3 regions of the Gottfriedia sp. NPDC056225 genome follow, and region 2 is predicted to be linked to each of the others. Evidence: riboswitches for the same ligand, from Rfam matches in the RefSeq annotation. Region 2 holds a riboswitch; each other region holds the start of a gene.
The links. A riboswitch is a leader RNA that binds a small molecule or an ion and turns the genes downstream of it on or off. The one in region 2 is predicted to bind cobalamin.
Positions count from the first base shown of each region.

Region 1: linked by a shared signal. The riboswitch ahead of ACFCYN_RS07155 (acyl-CoA thioesterase) and the one ahead of metE (5-methyltetrahydropteroyltriglutamate--homocysteine S-methyltransferase) in region 2 are both predicted to bind cobalamin.
Region 3: linked by a shared signal. The riboswitch ahead of ACFCYN_RS15220 (ABC transporter substrate-binding protein) and the one ahead of metE (5-methyltetrahydropteroyltriglutamate--homocysteine S-methyltransferase) in region 2 are both predicted to bind cobalamin.

Region 1 is NZ_JBHJTJ010000007.1:26,243-36,989, forward strand. Features, by position in the region: gene ACFCYN_RS07115 (alpha-keto acid decarboxylase family protein) at 1-479, opposite strand, end outside; gene ACFCYN_RS07120 (PQQ-dependent sugar dehydrogenase) at 698-2,104, opposite strand; gene ACFCYN_RS07125 (YnfA family protein) at 2,297-2,620, shown strand; gene ACFCYN_RS07130 (hotdog domain-containing protein) at 2,716-3,090, shown strand; gene ACFCYN_RS07135 (hypothetical protein) at 3,217-3,492, opposite strand; gene adh (aldehyde dehydrogenase) at 3,642-5,159, opposite strand; gene ACFCYN_RS07145 (YitT family protein) at 5,322-6,140, shown strand; gene abc-f (ribosomal protection-like ABC-F family protein) at 6,212-8,047, opposite strand; gene ACFCYN_RS07155 (acyl-CoA thioesterase) at 8,426-8,920, opposite strand; cobalamin riboswitch at 9,272-9,417, opposite strand; gene ACFCYN_RS07160 (DUF4349 domain-containing protein) at 9,812-10,738, shown strand.
Region 2 is NZ_JBHJTJ010000019.1:16,870-27,616, forward strand. Features, by position in the region: gene ACFCYN_RS13735 (GNAT family N-acetyltransferase) at 1-160, opposite strand, end outside; gene ACFCYN_RS13740 (LysE family translocator) at 393-1,019, opposite strand; gene ACFCYN_RS13745 (MerR family transcriptional regulator) at 1,080-1,898, opposite strand; gene ACFCYN_RS13750 (ABC transporter permease) at 2,449-3,213, opposite strand; gene ACFCYN_RS13755 (ABC transporter ATP-binding protein) at 3,216-3,974, opposite strand; gene ACFCYN_RS13760 (DUF1048 domain-containing protein) at 4,108-4,452, opposite strand; gene ACFCYN_RS13765 (DUF1048 domain-containing protein) at 4,471-4,848, opposite strand; gene ACFCYN_RS13770 (PadR family transcriptional regulator) at 4,850-5,173, opposite strand; SAM riboswitch class I at 5,763-5,874, shown strand; cobalamin riboswitch at 5,979-6,174, shown strand; gene metE (5-methyltetrahydropteroyltriglutamate--homocysteine S-methyltransferase) at 6,335-8,632, shown strand; gene ACFCYN_RS13780 (TVP38/TMEM64 family protein) at 8,730-9,338, opposite strand; gene ACFCYN_RS13785 (UDP-glucose dehydrogenase family protein) at 9,910-10,747, opposite strand, start outside.
Region 3 is NZ_JBHJTJ010000023.1:4,883-15,629, reverse strand. Features, by position in the region: gene resA (thiol-disulfide oxidoreductase ResA) at 1-356, shown strand, start outside; gene resB (cytochrome c biogenesis protein ResB) at 385-2,007, shown strand; gene ccsB (c-type cytochrome biogenesis protein CcsB) at 2,021-3,187, shown strand; gene ACFCYN_RS15230 (response regulator transcription factor) at 3,423-4,142, shown strand; gene ACFCYN_RS15225 (ATP-binding protein) at 4,142-5,929, shown strand; cobalamin riboswitch at 6,105-6,278, shown strand; gene ACFCYN_RS15220 (ABC transporter substrate-binding protein) at 6,402-7,361, shown strand; gene ACFCYN_RS15215 (FecCD family ABC transporter permease) at 7,327-8,379, shown strand; gene ACFCYN_RS15210 (ABC transporter ATP-binding protein) at 8,376-9,161, shown strand; gene ACFCYN_RS15205 (cob(I)yrinic acid a,c-diamide adenosyltransferase) at 9,196-9,765, shown strand; gene ACFCYN_RS15200 (hypothetical protein) at 10,082-10,228, shown strand; gene ACFCYN_RS15195 (phosphotransferase) at 10,345-10,747, shown strand, end outside.

The DNA of each region.
Region 1 (10,747 bases), on a different contig from region 2:
ATGGCATTCTCCGGTGTCAACACTGCAGAATAAGCCGTTATTTGCTCATACATATTACGAAAAACTTGAAAATTTCCATCCATTAAAGTATGGTGCATCTGTTTGTGTTCATTTTGATCTTTTGTAGGAGGCGAACCAACAATATGGATTACAGGAATATTCTCGCTATATGAGCCAGCTATCGGATTAGTTGCGTTTAACTCTCCGACCCCAAATGTTGTAATAAGTGCTGATATCCCCTTAACTCTTGCATAGCCATCTGCAGCATAACCCGAGTTTAGTTCGTTCCGTCCTTCTATAAACTGGATTCCATTATATTGCTCTAAAGTATCGAGCAGTGAAAAATTATAGTCCCCTGCAACGCCAAAAATTTCTGTAATGCCCTCAAATTTCAAACAATCGAACAAATACTGACCAACAGTTTTTTGAGCTTTTGCAGTATGAATGACGGGACTTTCTGTATTATTCATTTTATCCATTACACGCTCACTCCATATTCCAATTGGGTTTTCCCATTTTTTTATACCTTTTTATTCGTCCCCTTTCTTTGAACAGGCTATTCGATATTTGTTTAATAATCCATCAAGTTTAAAAACCTTTTCGAATAGTTAAATGTAGTAATTAAACTTCACCCCACGCTAAAAAACCACAGAAGAATCTGCGGTTTTTTAAATTCTGTATAAATTATTAACTAGATTCATGGAACGATTTCAAAAATAGTTCCTTGATTATAATCAGTCACTTTCGTAGAACCATAAACACCTAAATACATTTTTGATTGATTTAAATTCGTACCTAGCCCAACATAGTAAGCTGGTTTGGACCCAAAATTATAATCGGTTTGAATTATACTGAAATCGCTTTGTTTACCATCATGTCTTACTTTCGTATAAGCTAAAACACCTTTAATTTCTCCTTGTGTACCTTTCCGTGCTAGATCAGTAAACACCACACTACCAGACAGACTAGTTATTTCATTCCCCATATATGCTTGGACTCCTGTAAGTGCAGTTCCTTCAAATTTATTCGTTCTTGGATCTTTGTGATAATAGCAAGTTAAAGGTTGGAGACGACTAGCTGAAAGCTCTACTGATTCATTGTAATAAGCAATTGCTTTCTCTTCCAAATTTGAAGTTTCATTACATGCATTTATGATCGAAGTAGGGAAATTACCTTCCCAGCCTCGCCAACCAAAGTTAATAAACCCATCCAAATTAGATTCAGCATTCATATTAGCTTGAATCAGCTGAATAACAGGTATTGGTTTATATTGAATAAATGAATAAATTGACTCAACCATATCCTGACCAACATTACCTACATATTTAATAAATTGATTAGATAAACTTTGATATGAAATACCTGTTATGTTGCGAACACCTTTTGCTATAACTGTGAGAGTTTCTTGAATGGTTGTTGGTAGTTCATTAAAACGAGTAACAACTGGGAGATGATCGACGATTGTATTTTTTCCTACATCAATTTCAACAATTTTGCCCGCGATTTCTAAATTGTTCTGGCTTAAGTTAAAAGGATCATAGCCTGAACCGCCATCTCCTGTCGTTAAAACAAGCTTTCCTGTTTCCGGTGAAAAGTTTAATGAATTAACACCATTATGATTTAAGAATGGTCTTCTAAATTTAAGTAATGTTCTCCGTATTTGGGGCGTGCCATTGGATTGCAAAGCCCACTCCTCAACTGTATCGATATGATCATAATGATTTTCCCTATCTTCCCATTTTAAGTTTAGAGTATTTGGCTCACATGGATTAGGTTTAAACGGTTCTGAGAGTGTACCCGGACCTTGAGAATCAGCTACTGAATAATGAAGATAAAACAAACCATTATGATAAAAATAAGGATGAAATGCTAGTCCTAACAGCCCACGTTCATCATAGCCACCTGAAGCACCTAGTTTTAATACCCGTGGCCGTAAATCTAAAAATGTCCTGATTTCTCCATTTCCTATGTAAAAAATCTCCCCTAGTTGAGTTGCGATAAATAATCTTTCAACAGAATCCCCTGGAAGAAATGTTGTCTTCATGACAGTCGGCAAATTAATATTACTAACAATAGGGCGTAAACCAACCTTTACATCTCCCATCTATTCTCCACCTACTTTTATCTGTTTTCTTCTATTAAAAATATGATTAGAACAGTTTCACTAGTACCGAAATTCAACTTTAAGAGGGATTCCACAGTTAGAAATATAGTTTCCATTGGTTATTATTGTTAAAATATGGTTATGTTTATTGAGCGTATATTTCAAAGAATTAGAGAGGAATGAGTAATTTTGATAAATGCAATATTTATTTTCTTATTAGCCGGTTTGGCAGAAATAGGTGGTGGATACCTTATTTGGTTATGGCTAAGAGAAGGACAATCAGCTTATTTAGGACTAATCGGGGGGATAATTTTAGCCGTTTACGGTGTCATTGCAACGTTTCAAATTTTTCCTACATTTGGTAGAGTATATGCTGCATATGGGGGCGTGTTTATCGTTCTTTCAATTTTATGGGGATGGGGTATTGATAAAAAATCACCCGATATATACGATTGGATCGGTGCTGCTTTCTGTTTAGTCGGTGTGTCTGTCATTTTATGGGCACCTCGGAATTAAATTACTATTCAGGCAGGATAGTACAATTAGAAATTGAACTATTATAGTTAAGAAAATTACAGCATTTTTTGATAATAGTTTAAGGAGTGGTAAAATTGGCTTTACAAATCGGAGATATTATTTCATTTGAGCGAACTTTTACTCTAGAAGATGTTGAATTATTTACAAAGGTTTCTGGCGATGCAGGTGTTCATCACGTGTCCCCTGATGAACAAGGTAGGCTTGTCGTTCAAGGGTTATTGACAGCAACATTACCAACAAAAATTGGTGGAGATCACAATGTACTAGCACGCTCTGTGAATTTTGACTTTTTAAGACCAGTCTTTACAGGAGATACAATTATTTGTGAAGTAACAATTGAAAAGTATGAAAAGCAAGAGAATAGGCTTTCGATTTTAGCCTCCTTCCTATGTACGAATCAGAATGAGAAAAAAGTGTTGAGCGGAAGTTTTTCAGGAGTAATATTATAAACTCGTTTAACGTAAATCAATTTGATGTAACAATGGGTAGCCGAAAAGACGATGACATTAATTTCATTTAATTCACATTCACTATACCTACACTTTGAGACTGTCTAACTAACAGTCTCTTAATTTTTAAGTTTGATATAGTGACTGTAATGCTTCATGTTCTGAATCTTTTTTTACATATATATCATATTGCGTATTCTCATCAAATTGCCTCCTATTTCTTAAATTCATCGGTACTTTCGTCTTATACTCAATACCATTCTTTTTCAATTTACCAATAATAAGAAAATAGTTTTGGTAACCAAAAGTAGTATAAATTAATTTCCACTTTCGAATTAAATATAATTGAATGAAACTATAAAGAACAATTATTATAAATAAATAGATTACTAGAAATAACATACTAGTCCCTCCAATTAACATGTTTTATTTAGCATATTTAACTGCTACTAGTTTTTATGTATGTATTTTCGAAAATTATTATATTTATTGCAGCTTTTCTATTAGAACAAAAAACACTCCAGTAAATGCTTACCGGAGTGTTAGATTAATTAAAAGAATCCTAGTTTACTTGGAGAATAACTAACCAGCATATTCTTTGTATTTTGGTAGTGATCCAACATCATCTTATGCGTTTCACGGCCTACGCCTGAATTTTTATATCCACCAAAAGCAGCATGTGCAGGATATGCATGGTAGCAGTTTACCCATACTCGACCTGCTTCGATGTTGCGACCGAATCGATAGGCAGTATCCATATCACGAGTCCAAACACCCGCTCCTAATCCATATAACGTATCATTCGCAATTTCCAATGCTTCCTCTTTTGTTTTAAATGTAGTAACAGAAACAACAGGACCAAAAATTTCTTCTTGGAATACTCGCATTTTATTGTTCCCTTTAAAAATTGTCGGGTTAACATAAAAGCCATCTTTAAGTTCTCCATCAAGAACATTACGACTACCACCAACTAAAACTTCTGCACCTTCATTCTTTCCAATTTCAAAATAAGATAAAATCTTATTCAATTGCTCATGTGATGCTTGCGAGCCGATCATTGTTTGAGGATCTAATGGATTTCCTTGTTTAATTGCTTTAACACGTTTTACTGCGCGATCCATAAATTCTTCATAAATCGATTCGTGTATTAACGCCCTAGATGGACAAGTACATACTTCTCCTTGATTTAAAGCAAACATTGTAAATCCTTCAAGTGCTTTATCGAAGAATTCTTCATTCTCAACTACATCTTCAAAGAAAATATTTGGTGATTTACCACCTAATTCTAATGTAACAGGAATTAAATTTTTTGAGGCATATTCCATAATTAATCGTCCAGTTGAAGTTTCACCAGTAAACGCAACTTTAGCAATTCGATTACTAGAAGCTAATGGTTTACCAGCTTCTAGACCAAAACCATTGACGACGTTGACAACTCCAGCTGGTAATAAATCTTGAATTAGTTCCATTAATACTAACACTGAAGTAGGAGTTTGCTCTGCTGGTTTAAGAACTACACAATTCCCTGCAGCTAAAGCAGGTGCAAGCTTCCATACAGCCATTAAGATAGGAAAATTCCATGGAATGATTTGACCTACAACTCCTAGTGGCTCCTTATAATGATAAGCAACTGTATCACCATCTAGTTCACCGAGTGATCCTTCCTGGGACCTGATACAGCCTGCAAAATAACGGAAATGGTCGATTGCTAATGGAATATCGGCTGCTAAAGTTTCACGAACAGGTTTACCATTTTCCCAAGTTTCAGCAACAGCAAGATATTCTTTATTCACTTCCATACGATCAGCTATCTTATGTAAAATATTTGATCTCTCTGTGACTGACATTCTGCCCCATTTTCCTTTTGCACTATGAGCAGCGTCAAGAGCTAGTTCAATATCCTCAGAAGTCGATCTAGCTACTTCACAAAAGACTTGTCCAGTTACAGGCGAAACATTTCCAAAGTACTGCTCTCTTACCGGTCTTACCCATTCCCCACCAATAAAATTGTCATAACGATTTTTAAACGTAATTAATGAACCAGATTTTCCAGGTGTTGCAAATACCATAATGATTCCCCCTTAATAGCTTGTCTATATAAACTATGAGATTCTACCTAAAACTATGACTAATAATCTATCTTTTATTTAATAGAAATATTTTGATTCAAATCTAATAATTAGGTAGAATGATAGAAGTGTTAAAAATCTGTTAGAAAATGAGGGGTAACTGTGCGTAAAAACTTCGTAGATATTTTATATCTCCTTGTTGGATCAGCAATATTTGCAGTCGGTGTTAACTTCTTTGCGATACCGAATAAATTAGCTGAAGGTGGCTTTACCGGCATTACAATGATTACATATTATCTTTTTAACTGGTCACCTGATGTCGTATATTTTGTTTTAAATGCTTCGTTGTTAATAGTTGGATATAGGTATTTGAAGAAGCAATTAGTTTTATATACAGTTATTTCAATTGTAGCTATTTCATTTTTCCTACGTATTACTGATGGTTACGGTGTACCAACAAGCGAGACTTTATTAGGTACTATTTTTGCTGGTGTATTAATTGGGCTAGGGTTAGGAATTGTCTTCCGCGCAGGTGGTACAACAGGTGGTTCCACTGTTCTTGCACAAATGGTCCATCAATCGTTTGGCTGGAGTATTAGTAAATCTTTACTTGCCTTTGATTTAGTTGTCGTATTAGGTGGCTATTTTGTAATCGGTTTTGAAAAAACACTGTATACCGTCATTTCAATTTATATTGGAATTAAAGTAATGGATTATGTTATGGAAGGAATAAATCCGAAAAAAGCAATTACAATTATTTCTGACCAAGCAAATGAAATTGCACAGATCGTATCAAATGAATTGAATCGTGGGGTAACAATCTATCCAGCAAAAGGACATTTCTCAGGTTTAAGAAAAGAGTCATTATACATAATTGTGAGCAATAAGGAATTGTTTGAACTTAAAAAAATAATTCACGCAATCGACCCAAAAGCATTTGTCGTTATTCATGATGTAAATGATGTATTAAAAGCAGGATAAACAAATCATATTAAGTTAAACAAAAAAACAAATCACTTTAGTCATTTACCTAAAGTGATTTGTTTTTTTACTTACACCTCTTGTTTCCCATTTATTCCTGATTCTAAAATTTGATTTATGTTTTCTAATTCTTTTTGCAACATTACGATTTTTGTAATTTGAGCTTTCTTTTCTTCATCGGTTTCGATTTCTTCCGCACTCAATGCAGCAATTTCTAGTTGTAATCTAATTCGTTCATTTAATAAAGATTGTTGATCGTTTGTAATGCTTTGTCTACCGTTCCATTCCGCAAAAGAACCTTTGAATTCATAAAGATTACCATTTTCGATATGAATTACACGATTTGAAACTTTTTTTAGTAAATAAGGATCATGAGAAACAACTACAACGGCTCCAGGATAAGCAGCTAATGCTTCCTCAATTCGTTCTCTCGTGTGAATGTCTAAATAGTTTGTCGGCTCGTCAAGAACAAGTAGATTTGAGTCTGAAAAATATAGCTTTACGAAAGCAACTCTACATTTTTCCCCCATACTTAATTGAGCGATATTTTTATAAACATCCTCTCTTCTAAAAAGGAAGCAAGCTAGTAGTGTCCTCGCCTCAGTTTCAGTCATATTTGGAAGAGATAAAATTTCATTTAAAATGGTAGAATCTTCATTTAACGCTTCGAGCTCTTGCATAAAATAACCTATTTTTAATTGAGGATTATGTCGTACGGACCCATTACTCGGAATCAATAATCCCGTTAATAATTTTAAAAATGTAGATTTTCCAGAACCATTTTTACCTATTACAGCTAATCGATCTTCTCGACCTAACAGAAAGTCAACTTGGCTAAATAATGATTTGTCAGCGTATGAGAAATCTACTTTTTCAAAGTTAATCATTTGCTTTGCAGTGAACGTTTCATTTTCAAAGCTAGCTGCGATTGTCTTAACTTCTTTCGGTTTTTCTACTTTTCTTTTTTCTAATCGTTCTAAATCCTTTTCCTTTGATTTAAATCTTAATGCGTTTTTTGCAGCTTGTTTCTTTGCAAAAGGATCACGTTCACTCGCTGCATTATGCGAGCTTGTAAACCATTGTTTATATTGATTAATCGTTTCGATTAACTTTTTCTTTTCCGCTTCTTGTTTTTCATATTGAGCTTGCTGGGTTTTTCGCTCATGTTCTTTTTGTATTTTATACGCTGAATAGCCACCATTATACTTAAATGTGCCAGCATGTGTTAATTCAACCGTAACAGTCGCAACATCATCAATGAATTGTCGTTCATGTGATATAAAAAGCACACTGCCTTTAAAGTTTTTTAACCACTCAGTTAACCATTGAATCGACTCTGTATCTAGATGATTTGTTGGTTCATCCAAAATTAATAGCTTTGGTTGTTTCATCATCACTTTTGCTAATTTAACTTTTGTTTTTTGTCCACCACTTAAATGACTGAACGGGATATTCCATAATTCTTGCGGTAATTGAAATTTCTTTAATACTTGATCTATATTATTTTCAAAGTCGTATCCATCTAATTCTAAATACTTACTTAAATACTCATTATATTTATCAAGATTTTTTTCATTAGATAGATCAAGTGATAGCTTTTCTAAATTCTTCTTTATTAAATAACGTTCCTGATCAAATGATTCGATTACTTCCCTTGCTGTAAGTAATTCCTGGTCTTCTTCATCTGTTAAAAGCCAACCTATATCTTCTTTTGAATATTGAATTTGCAATAACCCTTTATTAAGCGGAATATTTCCTAAAATTGCATTGATAAATGTTGATTTCCCAACTCCATTTTCACCAATTAAAGCAACTCGTTCGCCTTCTTTTAGTTCTAGATTTCCATTTTTAAAAATTGTCATTCCGTTTAACTCTATTTCAATGTTCGATGCTTTTATAATAAACATATACTTCACTCCATCCAATTTAAAAATATCCCTCTGTTTTTAGCCCAGAGAAAATAAAAACACACAAGCAGTATCTGCCTGTGTGTAAATTGGATGTAATTTAATCAGCCTAGTACATTCGAAAAAGTATATACAAAGTTTAGTTATTATTAAATAAACCATTTTTTTAATTGAATGGATTTACTTAATATTCATTATGGGCTCAAAAAATAGACATACTTATCCAATTTCTCTGTTTTCAGGCAGAGTACTTTTTTGCTATATAATTCTTTAGCTTTAAAAGTTATCGGATATTGTACATAGTGTCTAAATTTGATGCCTCCTTAAAAATATTAATTTAATCTTAGCTTACTTTTAGTATGATTTCAATCATTACTTTTATTCTTTCCAAATTAATGCCAATTCCTTACTTAATTTTTTTCTTAATTGGCGACTTTCTAAACGCTTAAATGCTAATTGTTGCAATTTAATTTCTTCTTCAGTTTCTGGTATTGCCTCTACTACTTTATGAGGTTTTCCATCTTTTAGTGCAACAAAAGTTACAAAACATGTTGCTGCTACTCTTTTTTCTCCTGAAAGCAAATCTTCTGCAGTTGCTCGAACAAATACTTCCATTGAGCTTGAGCCTGTTAAGATGACGAATGATTCATAATAAATGCAGTCACTTTCACGAACTGGACATAGAAACTCGACTGAATCCATCGACGCGGTTACACATTCCATTCTCGAATGCTTTGTTGCTGAAATAGAAGCAATTAAGTCCATTGCTGCAAGCATTTTCCCACCGAATAATGTACCATGGTTATTTAAATCAGTTGGAAATATTCTACTACTATCAAATACTCTGGATTCTTTAACGTATCTACTGTTCATCGGTTTCTCCCTACTTTTAATTAATTGAATTATGTATTTCTCTAATTTTTTTCACTGATTTTATCAAATTTACAATTCATCTTTATTCAGTCTCATGGCGAGTCTTTATTTCAAATTCAGACTTGACCCTATTTCATCAATTCTTTCAACTTTGCTATCTTACTTGTTTAATTTCCATCGTTTTTTGCATGTAAAATTGGAAGTTTCATAAATTCTCCTAAAAAAATAAAAAGCATTTTCATCTCTAAAAAGATAAAAATGCCTTAAGATCGTTGGAAAACATAAAATAATGACAATACTTTAAATTAAGCTTTCTTTCAAAAAGGCACCTCCCTATCTCTCGTAGGTCAAACAGCGTCGTTAGAATAGGCAGGTCTCCTGACTTTAGAATTTTCATCTATTACAGTGGCGGGACCGCGTTGGAATTTCACCAATCTTCCCTTTTAAGTAAATGAATTAATAAGAATTTCATTTACACCTATTCCCTACTATTTAGTTTTCATTATTTTGTCATAAAATACAAAAATAGTCAAAATATTTATTTCTTTTCCAAAAATCATAATATTCATTTATTACATCTTAATAACTTTTACTTAAAACAAAAAGTAACTAACCATAGATACGGATGTGCTTTTCATACAAAAAAATATACTAAAAATGGTTTAAATACCACATTTTCCCTAACTTTTTTTATGGTATAGTAGGTTAAATTAGAAATTTTTAACAAATATAAAAATCTGCAACTAAAAAATAATTACTATTGCAATAGAATGTTTGATGAAAGATTAGGAAATAAAGGAAAGGAATACAAACAAAAATTAAACAATTAACCAAACTCTTCACGATCTTTCCAACCATTAAATTCGACCTACATATGAGGTGATTAATATCATGTTAATTTATCGTCGTTTTTTAAAAAACTTATTTTTAATACTACTTGTATGTTTATTCGTTTCTGCATGTTCAAATCCTGACTCAAAAGAAGAATTAAGTAGTATTTCATCAAAATCCTTAAAACAAGATCAGAAGGACTTTGTAAATAACACTGAGGCTTCGGTCAAAGATCAAAAAAAGCAACCATCCGAACAGCTTGTAGCTAGTAATCGCAAATTAGTAAAAACAGCTGAATTACAGCTCGAAACCAAGAAATTTGATAAAACCATTTCAGCTCTTGAAAAATCAGTTAGTAGTTCGAGCGGCTATATCGAATCGAATCATATTAGTGGAACATCCATAATGGAAAAGTACTCTAGTAACGACTCTGAGCAATCACCATCTAGAACTGCAAATTATACAATAAGGGTTCCATCAACAAATTTAAATGAATTCCTATATAATTTAAATAAGATTGGAAATGTAATTTCAAAAACGATTTCAACTGATGATATATCCAATCAATACTTTGACACAGAAACGCGTATGAAATCATTAAAAATTCAAGAAGACCGTTTATTGAATTTATTAAAAAAAGCTGGCTCTTTAAAAGACATTTTAGAAATTGAAAAGCAATTAACTGATGTTAGATACGAAATTGAAAGTTTAACAACAACTTTAAAAACTTATGATTCAGCTGTAAACTACAGTACAATCAATCTTTTTATTAATGAAGTTTCATCGATTACAGATACAACTCCTCCAATAACGATTGGAGACCGGATCGGTGTAACATTTAAACAAAATGTTGATGCAATCGTGAGTGGATTTAAAAATACGACAGTTTTCTTGATTGGTAATTCTCTTATGATTATTATTTGGTTTGCGATCATTGCAGTTGGTTATTTTATAACGCGTAAAGCCATTAAAAAATATCAAGCATAAAACATACCT
Region 2 (10,747 bases):
CCCCGTCTTTTTCGGCAACAATAAATGTATCAGGGATTAATTGAATCCTCTCTATAAACGCTTCTTTTGTAGCAGCTTCTTCTTTTGAAAAGCCTTCATTTTCAATCGTTATTAACTGTTTTAAATCTGAACTTTGAACATTTCTTAAAGATAATACCATTGCTAGATCCCCTTTTTATGACTTTACTTTTCGAGTACTGATTATATTATATATCACCGTTCAATAAATAAGGATTCTTTTAAAATATGTATTGAATGATAAACCCTACTGGAGTATTCATTTTAAAAGCATACACGTAAACCCATGTGGGCCACCCATATTCTCAGTTTTTAGGACGGCCCTTTGTATGTTTCTTAATGAAATACAATTTCCCCTTTTGAGTAGACAATTTTTAAATACTAGTAGTGATCAGTTTTAATCCTAATGCGAAGAAAATAATTGTAGCTGTGATATTCATATACTCGTTAAATCGTGGATTTTTTAATAATCGATCTCGAAATGTTCCTGAGAAATAGCCTAAAGAGCTAAATATTAATGCCGTTAAAATGATAAAAATTAAACCTAGAATACACATTTGTAACGCGACGTGTGGTGCTTTGTAGTCTACAAATTGTGGAAGAAAGGTAAGGTAAAAAATGGCTACTTTTGGATTTAATATATTCATTAGCAATCCTTTAAAAAACAAACCTTTTGTTTCACTATTATTCTCATTGTTAAGACTTAGTACTCCCTTTCGATGTTTCAGAGATTTATATGCGAGATAAAATAAATAAATTGCTCCCAACGATTTGAAGATCGTAAATAACACAACTGAAGTTTTTATAATAAGGGAAAGACCAAGCGCTGCTGCTAATGTGTGTACGATATTCCCTAAACTTAACCCCATCGCAGTGACCACTCCAGCTCTCCTACCATTTGTCATTCCTTGTGTAAGAGTAAAAATTAAATCTGGACCGGGAATAATAATTAAAATAATGGCTGTTCCAATAAAAAGTAATAATGTTGTTGAATCAAACATTTGAAAACCCCTTTCAAAATTAGTCATAAACAAAATATAAACCCTCCGGTTACAGGAGGGTCAATAGCTTATTGGGATTTGCAATTCAGTTAAATAATCAGCTTTGTTTTTTGAAATATAATGATCAATAATCGTCCGTTCAATCGAGTCACCTATTATTTCAAGTCCATTTTCTGCAATATAATTCAATAAAATTTTGTAATACATCGAAGATTCCATATGGTTTCCTCTATAATAAATACAGGCGTATTTCCCTTCCTGAAGTGTAGAAATAAGTGGACTTTGAAGATCATCATCTTCCGTAAATAATAGAATTGAATTATATTCGTCAAACTTAGTATTTTTTATATGATCTAGACTAACAGTTAGACCTACCCCTCCAATAAAGATAGAAGAACTTAAATTTGACAAATCCTCTAATCTTCTCAAAGTAACTTCAAGCTCTGGTTCCGAACTGATTCTTTCCATTAATCTTACAATCGTTTTTTCTTTCATTTCTTTTATGAAAGGAACTTCTAATTCCTTTATTTCTCTTGCTGTTCTTATATCCATAATTCGATTTTGAAATCGTTGTTTTACTCTTTCTAATTCTCTTATCTTTTGCTCAGTTAATTGTTTTTGTTCCTCAAGTAGAAACAAAAAACTGTCAATATCTCGGTTTTCTAAATGTTGTTTGATTTCCTTTAAAGAAAATCCTAATTCCTTTAAATAGTGAATGGTGTTTAGGTGCTCAAATTGTTCGGTGGAATAGTATCGATAACCGTTGTTTATGTCTGTATGTATTGGTTTTAACAAACTAATTTCATCATAATATCTAAGGGTTTTTATAGTCGTATTATGGAGCTTTGCCATTTCTCCAATTGAAAATCGATTCTTCATCATAATCTTCCTTTAGTACAAAATTATATTATTTCTATCATACTTGATTTTGAGTTATTAAACTAACTCAATTCGTAACCAAAATTGTTTTCTCCCCCAATTCTCCTTAAACAAGTGCCTTTTAAACTTTTTAAACAGATTAAAAGAATACAAAAGTAAGAGTTAGCTGTTCTATAGTTTTGTTTTGTAAGATGTGACAAGCTTTTTATAACATTAAATATTTAGTACAAAATCTATTTTATTTGGTTGTTATTATTTTTATTAATATATTTTTATTGATTTGTTTTTATAAGAATAAGAAGTAATACTGAAGTTACTTGTAAATCTAGTCCTTATAATCAAAGGTTTCAGGAGTTAAGAGTATTTTATCTAAGTTGTTCTAACTAAAAAGATTACCACTTTGAATAGTTCATAGTAGTAATCTTTTTCTATTTAATATTATCAGTTCGTGGACTTATTCCAACGTCTCTACATATTTTTCTTTGTATAACATTTTGCCAAAATAAAAAAAGTACAAACTGAGAGATTCTCCAGTCCGTACTTCGATATTTTATTTCATTCTTTTTTTATATACCTTCATTGAAATCATATAAAATAAAATTCCAATTCCAACTAACCATAATACAGCAGTTAATATATTACCATAGTCCGGTTGCCCAGCTAAAAGTGAACGCACACTTTCAGCAATTGGTGTCATTGGTTGATTTTCGGCAAATGCTCTAAGTTTGCTACCCATATTATTTGTTGGAACGAAAGCAGAACTTACAAACATTAAGCCCATAAGCAGATAAGAGAATACGCTCGCACCTTCATACGATTTTGACATAAGTCCACATGCCACTGCAATCCAAGTGAAAGAAAATACGGTAAGCAAAATCATACCAATTGCTAATAACCATTCCACAAAATCAGCGTGAGGACGGAATCCCATGATAAAAGAAATGAGAATCACTGCAGCAACTGATAATAAATTTAATATTAAAGTTGAGATAACATGCCCTCCAAGTATCGATGATTTAGCGATTGGCATGGAATGAAATCGATCAAATATTCCCTTTGTCATGTCTGTGTTCACTCGAACTGCTGTATAGGAAATTCCCATTCCAATACACATAAGCAACACACCTGGAACGATAAAATTCACGTAATCAACTTTATTCATTGTCATGGCACTACCGAAAATATAGACAAAAGCGAGCATAAGCATAATCGGCAAGAGGATCGTTGTAATAATAGTATCAATACTTCGAAGCGAATGCTTCATCACTCGACTGCACATTGTAAACGTATCGCTGAAAAAATGATTTCCATTCATTTCTATTCCCCTCTCTTTCCAGTAACAACTAGGAAAATTTCCTCAAGTGTTGGCTGTTTTTCCACGTATTCTACTTTTTTAGGCGGAAGAATTGCTTTTAATTCATCCATCGTACCTTCTACAAGAATTTTTCCTTCATGTAAAATGGCGATTCGGTCAGCTAGTTGTTCGGCTTCTTCCAAATATTGTGTAGTGAGAAACACAGTAATTCCCGCTTTTGCCATATCACGAATCACATCCCACAAAGCTAATCGTGCTTCCGGGTCAAGTCCAACAGAAGGCTCATCAAGAAAAACAAGTTCCGGTGAGCCAAGTACTGTCATGGCTAAATCCAATCGTCTTTTCATACCGCCAGAATAAGTAGCAAGAGCTCGATCACCAGCTTCAATTAAATCAAAACGGAGTAGACTTTCCTCCACAGCTTTTTTTCGATCAGGCAAGTGGCGGAGTTTTGCTACTAAGTCGAGATTTTCACGCCCTGTCAAAATGTCATCTACTGCTACGTTTTGTCCGGTTAGACTGATTTTCTTACGAACTTGCCCTGGATTTGTTTGAATATTCAAACTACAAACTTCAATTTCCCCCTTATCCGCTTGTATTAATGTAGTTAAGATTTTAATAATAGTCGTTTTACCAGCACCATTGGAGCCCAGTAAAGCGAAAACACTGCCTCTTTTCACCTCAAAATCTACACCTTTTAGCACCTCTATATTTTTATAGGATTTTTTCAATCCTTTCACTGAAATTGCAGTATTACTCATAATCATTTCCCTCCCATATATAAAGCTGAAGGCGCGCGCTCTAAGCGTAAGTTGCGCCTGCAGCTGGATTTATCTATACAGACATACAAATATCACTTATGAAATACTTATTTGATAAATGTAACTGATGATTTTATTTTTTCTTACCCAATCGATCTAGAATGCTTTTGTTCAAATTATTACGTAATTTATCATCCCATCTTTTCGCTTGATCAGTAAGTTCATTAGCGAATGCTGTAACGTCTTCACCTGTCACTTCTAATACGTCTTTGCTATCTGCTGCACCTGCTTCAAACAAATCAATAAGATCATACTGAATTCTCAACATATCCATGCCACTTCCAGAAGCAAAACTCCACATATAGTTGCAGATTTTTTTATAGGCTTCTTGGTAATCGACTGGCAATGCTTCTACTCGCGCCATCATTTCTTTGTATTCTTTTTTGTCATCAAGTATCTTTTTGAAAAAATTCACCATTTTTTTAGCCCCCTACTTTTATTTTTTATTCGTCCATATCTTTACTTGCTGTTCGACTCTACTCTCAATATCTTTTTCCAACTCTACTTTACCTCCGAAAAAGCCTGACGATTCTCCACCTAGTTTAGAGAGAGCCATCAATTCGTCGGCAAATGCTGCTACGTCTTCACCGGTTACATCTAGCACATGCTTTCCTTCTGCTGAACTAGCCTCAAACAGTTCATACAAATTAATGATTTCTTCACCAAATCCATAACCGAAATTCCACATGTACTTTTGAATCTTTTTGAACACAAATGCGTAATCTTTCGGTAGAGAATTTACCTTTTTCATAAATGCTTTATATTCTTTTTTGCTTTCTATATCACCAATGATTAACTCAATAAATTTTTTCATACTATCGTTCCCCCTTTAGTATATTGATTTTTGATGAAACAAAATTCCATCTTTTCCAAAATTGTTGTAATTCCTCACGCCCTGCTTCGTTTAATGAATAAAACTTACGAGGCGGTCCCATTTCAGACCGTTTTTTCTCGATATTTACCATCTCTTTCTTTTCCAACCGAATCAAAATGGTGTAGACTGTTCCTTCGACAACTTCAGTGAATCCTAAGTCATTAAGAAGACGAGTAATTTCGTAGCCGTAAGTATCACCGCGACTGATGATTTCAAGTACACAACCTTCCAATGAACCTTTAAGCATTTCTGTTAAATTTTCCATAGCGTACACCTCCTTTTTACTTTTGTGAAATAATTTTTAGGTCTATTAACTTAAACAGCAATTAGCTGAGCACAAAACACACTTTCTACTAATTAGTGATACAGATATTCAGTAATACTTAGTACCGGACAATAGAAAAACTAAATAGCCTATAGATCAATGCTTTTACTGTTCATTTTTATATGAACTCTTTTTCAGCTATCTAGTGCGACTGATACTCCGTATTACTTAGTAATAGTATATAGTATTACTAAGTAGAAGAAATGTGAACCTTTTTTTAAAAAAAATTTAACTATTTAGTATTACTGGTATTCAGTATTGCTAAGTACAGGTACATTGTATCACCGAGTAGTAGGATTGTAAAGTTGATCAAAAAAATTTTTAGTTAAGAACTAGATCAAAATAAAATTACTTAGACCACTGAATCTAACCGTGTTCTGGATTGATTCTAATGTATTATCTATATATACAAAATATACATTCCCTCTTTTTTAAACTTTTCTGTAGCGAACATTTTTTATTTTATTTTGACAGACTATGTTTATCATGCTATCATGACAATTAATTCAAAACATTATAAATTATTAAACTCTTATTGAGAGTGGCGGAGGGACTGGCCCGATGATGCCCGGCAACCATTCAACGTTTTTTGTTGAAAAGGTGCTAATTCCTGCAAAGCAAATTGCTTTGGAAAATAAGAGAGGATTCCATAAATTTTGTAGCCCTCTCACTTATAAAGTAGCGAGGGCTTTTGTCGTTTTGAAGGTTTGTTAGAAATGATCATCTTCAATTTTCTTAATAATAATTTCATAAAAATGCAAAAGGTGCTGTTAAGAATTATTTACACAGCTTAAAAGGGAAGTCGGTTAGAATCCGACACGGTCCCGCCACTGTATTGGGGAGCAACTTATCATTCAACCACTGTTTCATTCTCTGAAATGGGAAGGGATAAGAAGCGTTTGATCCTAAGTCAGGAGACCTGCCTATTGTATGCGCTTGTACCTACGGATGTATAGGGGGGAGTGAGGAATACGTGATTTGGGATCAGCAATATCTCAACTCTAGTTAGTTATGCGTATGAGTCTCTCTTTTCTATTTGAAAAGGGAGACTTTTTTGTTGGGAAGAAAATACAAAAGCAAACATATAAGGAGTGTATTAGAATGGTAAACAGTGTAAAAAGTTCAAATATAGGTTATCCAAGAATTGGTGAAAAGCGTGAATGGAAAAAAGCACTTGAACAATTTTGGGCAGGTAAACTAGAAAAAGAAGATTTTTTAAAGCAAATTGAAGCGATTCGTTTGCAGCATCTTCAAAAGCAAAAAAATCAAGGTATCGATTTAATTCCAGTAGGAGATTTTAGCTTATATGACCATGTTCTCGACACAACTGTTATGTTCGGTCTCGTACCTAAGCGCTTTGAATATGCAGGAGGAAAAGTATCACTTGAAACTTATTTTGAAATAGCACGCGGTTCAAAAAGTGCAGTTGCATCTGAAATGACAAAATGGTTTAACACAAACTATCACTATATTGTTCCAGAATTGGGAGAAGTAGCACCTACTCTTGTCGATAACCGTCCACTACAATTTTATAAAGAGGCTAAACAAAAGCTTGGTATTGAAGGGAAACCAGTTATCTTGGGGCCAGTAACATTTGTAAAACTGTCTAAAGGATATAAAGAAACTGAGTTTAAAAAGATTGTAAATCAATTTGTACCACTTTATGCCGATCTATTACGAGAATTACAAACAGAAGGTGTTGAGTGGGTTCAAATAGATGAACCAATCTTATCTACATCTATTTCAAAAGAAGAAGTTGCATTATTTAACGATATATATGAAGCATTGCATGAAGCAGCACCTAATGTGAATGTGATTCTTCAAACTTATTTTGAGAGCGTTGATTTCTACGAAGAAGTAGTTTCACTCCCTGTTCAAGGAATTGGTCTTGATTTTATTTATGATAACGGTCGTAACCTTGCTGCCATTAAAAAATATGGTTTCCCAAAAGATAAAGTACTTGCTGCTGGTGTGATTGACGGACGTAACATATGGCGTGCAAATCTTGAGCATAAATATGCCCTTCTTGAAGAAATCACTGAGTTCGTTTCAAAGGATCAGCTTATTATCCAACCTTCATCAAGCTTATTACATTCTCCTGTAACAGCGAATAATGAAAGTACAATTGATGATGTGCTAAAGGTTGCGCTATCTTTTGCTGATGAAAAACTAAATGAAATTTTTGTATTAGCAAAAGGTTTACAAGATGGGAAAACTTCGATTCAAGCAGAAATTGAAGCAAGTACAAATGCAATTCAAGCATTAAATAAATCATCCGTTCGAAACAATAAACATGTTCAGAAAGCCATTCAAAACTTGCATACGTATAGTGTGGAGCGTGAAGAATCCTATAAAGTTCGTCAAGCCATTCAAGAAAAGTCTTTCCAATTACCGCTTCTACCAACTACAACAATTGGAAGTTTCCCTCAAACACAAGAAGTAAGAGGTCAGCGTTCAAAATGGCGTAAAGGTGAATTAACGAATGCGCAATATGAAGAGTTTATTTATGCAGAAATCAAAAGATGGATTGCGATTCAAGAAGAACTTGGCTTAGATGTGTTTGTACATGGTGAATTTGAACGAACTGATATGGTTGAATATTTTGGAGAAAAATTAGCTGGTTTCCAATTCACAAAATTTGGTTGGGTACAGTCATACGGCTCTCGTTGCGTAAAACCCCCACTTATTTATGGAGATGTATCTTATCTAGAACCAATGACAGTTAAAGAATCCGTGTATGCCCAATCATTAACAACTAAGCCTGTTAAAGGCATGTTAACAGGTCCAATAACAATTTTAAACTGGTCATTTGTACGAGATGATATTTCACGTTACGATGTTGCAAATCAAATTGCACTTGCACTTAGAACAGAAGTTGAAACGCTCGAGAAAAACGGAATTCGTATGATTCAAGTCGATGAACCAGCAATTCGTGAAGGGCTACCATTAAAACGCGAAAACTGGGAAAGCTATCTGAATGTTGCTGTTTATGCATTTAAACTCGCAACAGCATCTGTACAAAACGATACACAAATTCATACTCATATGTGCTACTCAAACTTTGAAGATATTATCGATGCAATTAATGCGCTCGATGCTGACGTTATTTCGATTGAAACATCAAGAAGTCACGGTGAGTTAATTTTTGCTTTTGAAGAAAATACATACGAGAAAGGGATTGGCCTTGGCGTATATGATATTCATAGTCCTCGTGTCCCAAAGGTTGAAGAACTCACAAGAAATATTGATCGTGCCCTTCAAGTAATCAATCCGAAGCTGTTCTGGATTAATCCTGATTGCGGTTTGAAAACGCGAGGTACTGATGAAACGATTGCTGCATTAAAGGTGATGGTTGAAGCAGCTGAGCAAGCGAGAGAAAAGTTGTTGGTGAAAGAGTAATTAGATCATATATTAAGCGTTCAACGGATTTTTTAAGAGCTATAATTTATAAATAAAATAAGAAAACCACTGAAATGTTTTCAGTGGTTTTCTACTATTATAAGTGCATTTTCTCTCGCTGCATCGTAAATTTCTTTTCAACCTTTTTACCAACAAACCATAATAAAAATATAGCTACCAAAACTAGAATTGACTCAAGAGGTTCTTTGAAGAAATCATCTAAATCCTGGCCAACAAAACTAATGAGCAACAATGCAACAAGTTTCCCCATTGCGAATCCAAATATATAGATACGAGGTCTGATTTTAGACATCGATGCAAAAATATTCGTTATGAAAGATGGGCAAAACGGGATGCAAAACCAGAGAAACACTGGACCAAATCCACTGTTATTTAACCAGCTCATACCAGAGTTCCCTTTCTTTTTCTTTTGAATAAAACGCTCTAGCCATTTTGCGCCAGTCATTTTTAATAAGAAGTACATACCAGTAGTGCCTAAAACACTACCAACATAGGTTGCTAAAAATCCTGTCCAAAATCCGAACGCGTTGACGTTCGCAGCGCATATTGCCCCAAGTGGAATAATTCCCAAAAAAGAATCCGCAAATGGAATCAAAAACGCGATCAGAACACCTAAGTTTTTATGAACAGTTACGAAATGTTGTAATTGTTGAAATGATATCCACTGATAAATTTGAAGTTGCATTTAGGTTCTCCTTTCACGTTTAATTGTAAAATCATAAATCGTTTCTATTCATTCAAGTCGTCATATCAAATAGAATGATATTTCCCCATTTTCTATTTTTAAAATCATCTCCATTATTTTCTTGAACACAATAAAATTCCATTTAAGTTAAATGTAAATGGAATAGCAATTTATTATCGACCATAAATTCCCAACTCATTATTTGGGCAACATGGCCATCTTTTAATTACCTTTTAATTACTTTAAAATTTTATAATGTTATCCGTTTCTGTTCAATAATCAATTTCCAACAATATGTTGGTTAGTATACAAAAACTTATAGATCTGTCGTATAAACCAAAAATGAGTTCAATCAAAAAATGGCTGAACAAACCATAAACGATATAGAGTTTAATATTGGAGACCAATTAATGGCTAGAACGATATTGTTGACCCTTTAATCCGCTCAACTAGATTTCCAAAAAATAATTAAAAGGAGTAGACTCTAAGCCACTCCTTTTTTTTAGTTTGTCGTCTGTACCCAGGACTATGTGTGTTTACTAGACACTTGTGAACTATAGTGATCATTCATTTAATTATTCAATACTTGTTTGAAATCGTTTATAAAATCATATTTAAATGACGAAATTTTCTGTCTCCCAATCGAATCATAAATGATGTTAGCTTTCTTAGCACTATTAAGATCATAGCAGTTTCTTCCATCAAGAATAATTGGATTTCGCATTAATTTCATATAGTTTAACAAGTCAAATTTTTTCACTTCATCCCACTCAGTAAAGATAAAACAAATATCTGCTCCTCTAATCGTTTCTTCAATTGTACTGTAATAATTTATGTGTTCAGGATGTGTTTTTTGAAAATTTTCAACTCCAACAGGATCCCAAGCTCTTACTTTCGCTCCTTCTTCGATCATAATCGGAATATTCATTAGCGATGGAGACTCTCTTAAATCATCTGTATTAGGTTTAAATGTAAGCCCAAGTACCGCAACTTCTAATCCTTTTAAGCTATCAAAATATTTTCTTGATTTCTTTAGTAATATTAGTTTTTGATTTTCGTTTACATCTATAGCAGCTTTAACAGTTTTCAACTCATATTTATATGAATTAGCTTGCTCGTATAGTGCTTTTGTATCTTTTGGAAAACAGGATCCACCGTACCCTATTCCAGCGCTTAAGAACTTATTACCTATACGACTGTCCAAGCCCATCCCATAAGCAACTTCATCAATATTTGCTCCTGTGAATTCACAAAGATTTGCTATTTCATTAATATATGAAACTTTTAAAGCCAAAAAATTATTTGAAGCATATTTAATCATCTCAGCACTTTTGCGATTGGTAACGATGATGGCAGAATCAAAATCGATATATACATCCCTTAAGATATCTTCTACAACTTTCTCTTCT
Region 3 (10,747 bases), on a different contig from region 2:
CGGGTGAAAAAGGAAAAGGTGTAATCGTTAACTTTTGGGGAACATGGTGCGAACCATGTAAGCGTGAAATGCCTTTTATGAACGAAATCTACTTAAAATACAAGGACAAAGGTATTGAATTACTTGCTATGAACGCAGATGAATCGAAATTTTCTGTAGAAAGATTTGTAAGCGATTATAAACTTAAGTTTCCAGTTGGAATTGATAAAGATCAAGAGGTTTTAAATATATATGGTGTAAATCCTTTACCAACATCATTTTTTGTAAGTCCTGATGGGACCATTAAACGAATCGTAACTGGACAAATGACGCCGAGCTCTTTCGAAAGTTATATTAAGGAAATATTGCCAAAATGATGAGTGAGCATTAGTTAGGGGAAATAATATGGAGACTTTTAAATGTGAATGTGGTCATCTTAATCATGTAGGTACTGTAATATGTGAATCGTGTGGTAAACCTCAAGATGAAGGTGCAACGGAATTACTTGATATGCGCTATGAAGGTACTGCTAGAAGGTCAATCGTTAATAATCAAACATTTATCGATAAAGTTTGGACTTTTTTCTCATCTGTAAAGGTGGCAGTCATCATCATAATTATAACTCTAGTAGCAGCAGCACTAGGTACTATTTTTCCGCAACGAGATTTACTACCGCCTACTGCGAATCCAACTACGTATTATCAAGATGAATATGGTATTTTTGGTAAGGTCTACGATGCAATTGGATTAGATAACACTTTTAGCTCTTGGTGGTTTATGTTATTAGTCGCATCGATTGGGATCTCACTTGTGATTTGTAGTTTAGATCGAATTTTACCACTCTATAAAGCGCTAAACAAACAAACGGTTACTAGACATCCAAATTTTTTAAAAAGACAAAAAATGTTTGGTATTAATAGAGTTGATAATATTCCAGAAGAAATTGAAAAAGCTAAAGTTAAGTTACAAAAAAGAGGATATAAAATCCGAGAAGAAAATGGCAATATTTTAGCTGAAAAAGGTCGCTTCTCACGTTGGGGCCCATATGTAAACCACATTGGCTTAATTATCTTTTTGATAGCGGTTATGTTGAGATATGTTCCAGGAATGTACATGGACAAGGCTCTATGGGTTCAAGAAGGTGAATTAAAACCGGTAGTTGGAACGAATCAAAACTATTATATTAAATTAAAAGATTTTCATATGGAAACATATGATAAAAATAAAGAAAGTAAGATCTATAAAAAAGCAATTGAGCGTTATGGAAATGACAAAATTCCAAAAAACTATCAGGCCGATGTTACGCTATATAAAAGACAAGGTAATTTAATACCTGGGGAAGACCCAAAACTTAAAAAAGTTAAGGATTATAGTATCAAAGTTAATGAACCTTTAAAGTTTCAAAACTTTGCTCTATATCAAGTAGACTATCGAATCGGAGAGTTTAGTGCATTTTTATTTACATTACAAAATAAACAAACAGGAGAAAAATTAGGTCCAATTAAAGTTGACTTACAAAATCCTAAACAATTTTATGATTTGAAAAATGGATATAAAGTAGAACTTAAAAATTATTTTCCTGATTTTTATTTTAACTCTGATGGTCAACCTGATACGAAAACAAGAAAACCAGACAACCCAGCATTTGTATTTAAAATGACGACGCCAAAAACGCCAAAAGGTGAAGTAGCTTTCGTTGCGATTAAGCAAAATATTGAACCAAATGGGGAAAATAAGTATAAGATGTCATTTGCTGGAATTGAAACAAAAGATTCAACTGGATTAACTGTTCGAAAAGATTTAACACTATGGCTACTTGCACTTGGTGGAGCGATCTTTATGATTGGTGTTATTCAAGGTATGTATTGGTACCATCGTCGTATTTGGATCCAAAATCAAGATGGGGAAATTTGGATAGCGGCATTTACAAATAAAAACTATTATGGATTAAAGCAAGAGTTGAAGAAAGTGTTGGGAGACACAAAGATTGAAGTTCCTATTGATCAACAAGCTGAGAAAAGCGTTTAATTAGGGGGAAAATATGTACGAGCTAAGTAGTAATTTTTTATTTACCGCGTTTATTTGTTATATTGTAGCTACTTTCTTTTTTGGCGGCTCGATGAAAACAAATGATAATGGTCCTAATAAATGGGGTACTATTGGTATTTCTGTAACGATTATTGGATTTTTATCACAACTTACTTATTTTGTTACTAGATGGATTGCAGCAGGACATGCACCTGTTAGTAATCTATTTGAATTTATTACATTCTTTGGGATGATGTTGATTTTTGCGTTTATTATGATTTATTTCATGTATCGCTTAAATATAATCGGACTTTTCGCATTACCATTGTCGATTATTATCATTGCTTATGCAACAGTATTTCCACATGAAGTTAAGCCATTAGTTCCTTCTTTAAAAAGTTATTGGTTATACATTCATGTAACGACTGCGGCATTAGGAGAAGCTATTTTAGCTATTAGTTTTATTACAGGTCTAATTTATTTAATTAAAAATATCAATCAAAAAGTTTCAAATAAGAAAACATTTTGGTTAGAAGCTGTTTTATACTTCTTAGTAACTGTTGTTGGTTTTATCGTTATTTCAACGGCATTTTCTGCATCAGGCTACGAAGCAAAGTATACTTGGATCAATAAAGATAAAGTTCAAGAAGAAATGGTTTATAATCTACCTTCACTAGTAGGACCTCATAAAGGTGAATTAAAAACAGAAGGTAAATTTGAAGCTCTTGCAGAAGTGCCAGCTATGGTGAATGCTAAAAAATTGAACACAGTAATTTGGTCAATCTTTGCAGGTGCAGCATTATATGCAATTATTCGTTTAATCCTTAGAAAACGAATTGGAGCATTTTTACAGCCTTTTGTTCAGAAGGTAGATAGTGAATTATTAGATGAAATTGGATATCGTGCTGTTGCGATTGGTTTTCCAGTATTCACTCTTGGTGGACTAATCTTTGCCATGATTTGGGCTCAAATTGCTTGGACGAAATTATGGAGTTGGGATCCAAAAGAAGACTGGGCATTAATAACTTGGTTATTCTATGCAGTTTTCCTACATCTTCGTTTTAAACGAAATTGGCAAGGGGAAAAATCTGCATGGCTAGCTGTTATCGGATTTGCGATTATTATGTTTAACTTGATTGCAGTTAACTTAATCATTGCAGGTTTACACTCATACGCATAATAAAAAGATGTGCTAAAAACCCCCGTAAAGGAAATTAATTTTTCCATGGCGGGGGTTTTTCTACGTTAAGAAAAGAAAGTTTAATAAACAATTTCTTAAGGTCTTCGCTGTTTGATTCTGGATTTTTTCACTAATTTATGGAAATAATAAATTAAGAATTATGTAAAAATGTTCACAAATTGTACTAGAATATACGATTTTTATTATGTAAAATTATGAAGAGGGGGTTATATGCATGGAACAAAATATAAAAATATTAATAGCAGATGATGAAGATCGTATTAGACGATTATTGAAAATGTATTTGGAACGTGATGGATATAGTATTGATGAAGCTGATAATGGTGAAGATGCTTTAAATTTAGCATTAAAAAATGAATATTCATTGATTGTACTAGATTTAATGATGCCAAAAATTGATGGAGTTGAAGTTTGTAGGGAATTACGAAAAACTAAAACAACGCCAGTCATCATGCTAACGGCTAAAGGTGAAGAAACAAATCGTGTTCAAGGTTTTGAAGTTGGTACGGATGACTATATCGTTAAACCTTTTAGCCCACGTGAAGTAGTACTTCGAGTAAAGGCTCTATTAAGACGTGCTTCTCCAGTACCGGTGTTTACTTCAGATAATACTTCTGCAAAAGATATAGTAGTGTTTCCGCATTTAACGATCGATAATGATGCTCATAAAGTAATTGTGGCAGGTGAAGATATAAGCTTAACGCCAAAAGAATATGAGTTATTGTTATTTTTAGCGAAATCACCTGAGAAAGTATTTGATCGAGAAACATTGTTAAAATCTGTATGGCAGTACGATTTTTTTGGGGATTTACGAACAGTTGATACACATGTCAAACGACTTCGAGAAAAATTAAGTAAGAGCTCTGAAGATGCTGCAAAAATGATTGTCACAGTATGGGGCGTGGGTTACAAATTTGAAGTAGGTCAGGAGTAATGATTCTAAGAAGTTTAGTTGGAAAGCTTTGGCTTACAATTATATTATTAGTATCCCTTGTGTTATCCTTTCTGACATTTGTCTTAATAGGTTTTTTTGAAAAATTTTATATTGACCTTCAAGTCCAAAATATGAAAGATGACGCTTCGAAAATTGCACAATTAATAGAAAATGGCCAACCAATTTCAAATATTGAATATTTATCAAATAATATTGTGAGTAGGTATTCAAGAGTAATTATTTCGATTGATGGTCAGAAACCGTGGTATTCAAACAATACATATGGAATACAAGATTTACCTTTTAAAGAAATACAAAATGATGATGTATTAGACCAAACACTAACTAAAGATAAAGAGGTTAGTAAAAGACTAGTCTACGGTGAAAATAGTGAAAGGGAAAAATTAGTTGTTGGTGTGCCGTTAAATGCTAATGCAAAAAATGGAGCTGTATTTGTTTACCAAACATTGCAACCTGTTAAAGTAATGATTCACCAAACAACTAATTTTGTTTTGCTCGCTGCATCAATTGGAATCGTATTAACAACATTTTTCTCTTTTTTCCTTTCATCAAAAATTACAGCACCGTTAAGAAAGATGAAAGAAGTTGTGGGTAGTATGACTTCGGGTAATTTTAATGTGAAAGTGCCAATCCATTCAAGTGATGAAATTGGAGAGTTAGCTTACTCATTTAATAAAATGAGTAAACAGTTAAATTTTAATATGAATGCATTAAAGCAAGAAAAAGAAAAGGTTTCTAATATAATTACAAGTATGGTAGATGGTGTTATTTCAATCGATAATGAAGGACGAATTATCACAACAAATCCACCGGCAGAACGCTTTTTAAAAATGCTTAATGATGATTATTTTGAAGAAGAAACCTCGTCACTCGTTTTAACAAAGGAATTACTAGATTTATTTGAATTAGTTGTTGTAAGTGAGAAAAAGCAATTTATTGAATTAAATTTTGATCAAGGTAATTGGCAAGTTTTAATGTCGCCACTTTATAATCAGACAAATATAAGAGGCGTTGTAGCTGTAATCCGAGATGTGACAGAACAAAGGCGTTTGGAGAAGATGAGAAAGGATTTTATAGCTCATGTCTCTCATGAGTTACGTACTCCTATTTCTTTACTACAGGGCTATAGCGAAGCGATTGTAGATGGTGTAGCAGAATCTAAAGAAGAAATGCAAGAGTTGTCACAAATTATTTATGATGAGTCACTTCGAATGGGTAGATTAGTAAATGATTTGTTAGATTTAGCAAGAATGGAAAATGGTTTTACTGAATTGAATCGAGATCATGTCCCATTGATTCAATTTGTAGATCGAATTTTACGTAAGTTCAAAGGGCTAGCAAAAGAAAAAAATATTAAGCTATTTGGTGAAATCGATAATGTTCCACATGTAGATGTATATATCGATGAAGATCGTATGGAGCAAGTTTTTACTAATTTAATTGATAATGCTATTAGACATACAAATGAAAATGGCAGAATAATTGTATCTGTAAGTCAAAATGAAACATCGACAATATTTAGATTCATTGATTCGGGTGCAGGGATTTCAAGTGAAGATTTACCATTTGTGTTTGAACGTTTTTATAAGGCCGATAAAGCTCGTACTAGAGGTAGGAGCGGTACTGGTTTAGGGTTAGCAATTGTTAAAAATATTGTCAATGCGCATGGTGGATCAATCAAGGTTTCAAGTGAGATTGGACATGGAACGACATTTAAAGTGAAAATCCCTCATGATTTACGAATGAACGAAAAAGATGTAGAGTAATCTTGTTTCATATAAAACATTTTTCCTGAGATTTTAGTTTCTAAACTTCAAGTTAAATAAAGTTATGTTTGGACTATTCTTACCTGAGGAAAATAATTGAAATATAGTATTTTACACAACAAATTCTAAATAAAATAATTGAATTCTTACTCGATATATCTTACGATTGAATTAATGAAATATTGATGAGTTTAGTGCAAATATTGCTTAAAAGGGAATCTGGTTACAATCCAGAACTGTCCCCGCAACTGTAATGTGGACGAAACGGCTATCCACTGTTCGAAAAGAATGGGAAGGACGGAGTAGGTTGAAGCAAAGTCAGTAGACCTGCTAAAGTCATCCTTGTTCAATTCTTCGGGGAGTAAGAGTTTGAAGCAGCAGTTGCAAGACTTCTTGTATATGTATGTTGTTTCAGCCCCGTTCATAATGAATGGGGTTTTTTTATGCTTTCCAAAATTTTAGGAGGATTCAAATGAAGAAGTTTTTAGCTAGTTTTATCATGATTATATTGTGTTTAGGTTTATTTGGTTGTACTAATGATACGACACAAAAAAAATCGAATGTAGGTACAAATGAACAAGCTACTTTTCCAATGACGGTTAAAGATGCTACGAAAAAAGAAGTTACGTTAAAAGAAGCGCCTAAAAGAATCGTTTCACTAATTCCAAGTAACACAGAAATCCTTTACTCTATTGGAGAAGGGAAAGAGGTCGTTGGAGTAACAGATTTTGATAATTATCCAAAGGAAGTAAAAAACATTGATAAAGTTGGCGGAAACAATGCTGACATGACTTACAATGTTGAAAAAATTATTTCACTAAAGCCTGATTTAGTATTAGCTCATGAATCAAGTTTAGGAATTTCTGCTGATGGCTTAGAGCAATTAAAACAAGCAGGAATCAATGTGTTTGTCGTTAAAAACGCTGCAACTATTAATGATGTCTATGATACAATTTTACAAGTTGGAGAAATCACCGGTAAAACTAAGCAATCTAAAAAAGTAGTAAGTGGAATGAAAACAAAATTAGATGAAATTAGCAAAAAAACAGCTAAAGCAAGTACAAATCCAAAGGTTTGGCTTGAAATTTCAGGTCCACCAGAAATATATACAGCAGGCAAAGGCACTTTTCTAGATGAAATGATTTCGATTATTCATGCTAAAAATATAGCTGAAAATCAAAAAGGTTGGGTACAGTACAGTGAGGAATCAGCAATAAAAGCAAACCCAGACGTTATTTTAACGACTTATGGTGATTTTACTCCAAACCTAGAAAAAACGATTATAGCTAGAAAGAACTGGCAAACAGTAAGCGCAATCAAAAATAAACGAGTATATGATATTAATGCAGATACAACATCTAGACCAGGTCCAAGACTTGCAGAGGGAGTCGAAGCAATTGCAAAGGCGGTTTACCCAGAGCTTTTTAAATAATACATATTTAATCTTTATCTTTCCAATTATTTTATTAATTTTTCTATTTATTTTAGGGGTTTCGATTGGTTCTACATCGATTCCCTTTTCTTCTATCATTTCTAGCTTTTCGGATGCTATATTTAAAACTAATTATGTTCCAGCAGATATTCAAACAATTGTTATGAATATCCGTGTGCCAAGGGTTTTGTTAGCTGGATTAGTAGGAGCGTGTCTTTCATTAGCTGGAGTCGCGTTTCAAGGTATACTTAAAAATCCATTAGCCGATCCATTTACATTAGGTGTTTCTTCGGGCGCATCTGTAGGAGCAGTGTTTGTTTTATTTTTTCAAATAAGTTTACCAATTGTTACTTACTTTACTTTACCGGTAGTTAGCATTTTATTTGGGTTTGGTACACTATTAATCCTATTATTATTTGTAAGAAAATTAGATCGCTCTTTAAATGTCGAAACAATCATATTAGGTGGAATCATAATCAGTTCATTTTGTTCGGCATTGTTATCATTATTTATTACATTTTCGAATAATGAATTACGTGCAGTTATTGGCTGGTTAATGGGGAATATTGGAAGTAGAGGTATTCAGTATTCTTTAAGTTTACTACCATTTTTAATTGTTTCATTTTTGATTTTATTTAGTCAAAATAGACATCTAGATGCGATGACATTTGGTAGCACAAATGCAAAGAATATTGGTATCGATGTGAAAAAATCTACTTATTTAATTTTGCTAACAGGAAGTATTTTATCTGGTGCAGCTGTAGCGGTATCTGGAACAATTGGGTTTGTAGGGTTAGTTGTTCCGCATTTTACTAGACAGCTTGTCGGTCCACTACATAAAAAATTACTGCCATTATCAATGATAAATGGAGCCATATTTTTAATAGGTTCCGATATTTTATCGAGAGTAGTACTCGCGCCTCGAGAATTACCAATTGGAGTAATTACTTCCTTAATAGGTGCTCCTATGTTTGCGTTTATATTACTATCACTGAAAAGAAATAGAGGAAAAGTATGATTAAAAGTCAAAATATCTCATATTCATATGATGGAATTCATACAGATTTGGATGGACTCACCTATTCGATCAATCAAGGAGAATGGCTAGGAATTATTGGACCTAACGGAAGTGGGAAGTCTACATTTTTAAATATTCTATGTGGACTTTTTAAACCTTCTAAAGGAAATGTTAAGTTAGATGGAGAATTAGTTTCTAGTATGTCTAATAAACAAATAGCTAAAAAGATTGCTGTGTTGTCTCAACAAAATTCCTATACATTTTCATATGAGGTAAAAGAAACCGTGAAATTAGGGCGACTAGCCCACTCTTCTTCTTTTTTTCCTAGTTGGACAGATCATGACGAAACAGCCGTTAGAAGCGCAATGTCAATGACAGGTACTAAGAAGATGGAGAAGAGCTTAATCAATGAAATTAGCGGTGGTGAAAGGCAAAGAGTATTTCTTGCCCAATGCTTTGCACAAGATACCCCATACATTTTTTTAGATGAACCAAGTAACCATTTAGACTTGATGCATACAATTAAAATTTTGGACATGTTAAAGGAATTACAAAAAAATGAGAATAAAACGGTTGTAACCGTCTTCCATGATTTAAATTTAGCAAGTCTTTATTGTGATCGACTATTAGGTTTAAAAGACGGTAAGATTTATATTGAGGGAAAAACAAACTCAGTTTTAACTGAAGACATATTAAAAGGCTTATATGATACTTCTTTTCAAATTTTAGATAACCCTGAAACAAATAAAAAAGTCATTATATATAAGAGTAATGTAATTTAACTTAAATTTATATTGAAAAAAGGAGAGGTTTTTCATGAAAATTTATACAAAAACTGGGGATAAAGGTCAAACGAGTTTAGTAGGTAAACGAGTTGATAAAGATGATTTAAGAGTTGAGTCTTACGGTACAATTGATGAAGTAAATACAATCGTTGGGTACGCAATGACTTATTTAGATCATGAAGATACAAGAGATTTATACAATGCACTACAAAAAATACAACATGAATTATTTGATTGCGGTGGAGACTTAGCAGTCGTTAAGGATAGTATACCTTTTAAAACGACTGAGAAAATGGTTGAAGAACTAGAAACTTTAATCGATGAGTATATGGAAGCAACACCACCATTACAACGATTTATTTTACCTGGTGGATCAAAACCTGCTGCGATCATCCATCAAGCAAGAGCAGTTACTAGACGTGCAGAACGAACAGTCGTTACATTGATGAAACAAGAAAACATACACTTACCAGTATTTTTGTATTTGAATCGACTATCTGACTACTTCTTTGCGCTAGCTAGGTTAATAAATACACGTTTAACGATTAAGGATGTAGAATACGAACGTGGAGCAATTGTATTTCGAACAGATAAAAAATAAATAAAAAGGTAGCGATTGTTTAGTAGAATTTTTCAAAACAATCGCTACTTTTTTGTATAAATCGTTTATTTCAATCATAGAATGATTCAGTGTATCTTTTAGCATTTTAATTTGTCTAGTAATCCGAGTTTCTTATACATATAGAAGAGTTAAAGGATCTGAATGAAAGTTCATGTTAAATGTCAAAAAAAGAGGATCAGGCTATCATAACACAAAATTTTCTTTATAAAGTTAAAAAAACTTTCTTAGTAATCGTCTACTAATGCACAGGGCTGGTCAGAAAACCAAATTTCATGGGTAGGAGGAAAATGATACAATGTTTGATTTTCTTAGAAGATGTTTTTTGATAGTTGTGTTTGTATTAACGATTGGTCTATTGTTTATTGGAGGAAATCGAGAGAAATTAAAGGAAGTAGTTTTAGATAAAAACTTTCACGAATTAAAAATGGTTTCAAATCCTTAAAGTTTAATAAGTTATTGATTGTTTTTAGAACTTCAAATATAAATGTAATTTGCTATTAAATCTGGTAAAGTACATTTATAATGTGAAGTTCTATTTTTGATGTTAAGGAGAAAGAAATGTCTAACATATGGGATCCAGCAATTGTAATGAATGAAGGGTTAGTGAAAGAAATAGTAAAAGAGCAATTCCCTAGAATTACTATAAAAGAAATTAAAAAAATAGGAGAAGGATTTGATAATACTGTTTTTAGCTTAAACAATGAAATCTTACTTAGATTTCCACGCAGAAAAATTGCAGTAACGATCTTAAACGTAGAAAAAAATCTACTCCCGGTAATACATAATCGATTTGAAATGAATACAACCGTGCCAGTACTTGATGGTAAGCCTTCAAAACTATTTCCTTGGCCATATTTAGGTTATAACTATATTTTGGGAAAGCCTCCAACTCGATTGAATAGAAAAGAAAGAATAGCAATGATCGAACCACTCGCAATCTTCTTAAAACAGTTACACTCAA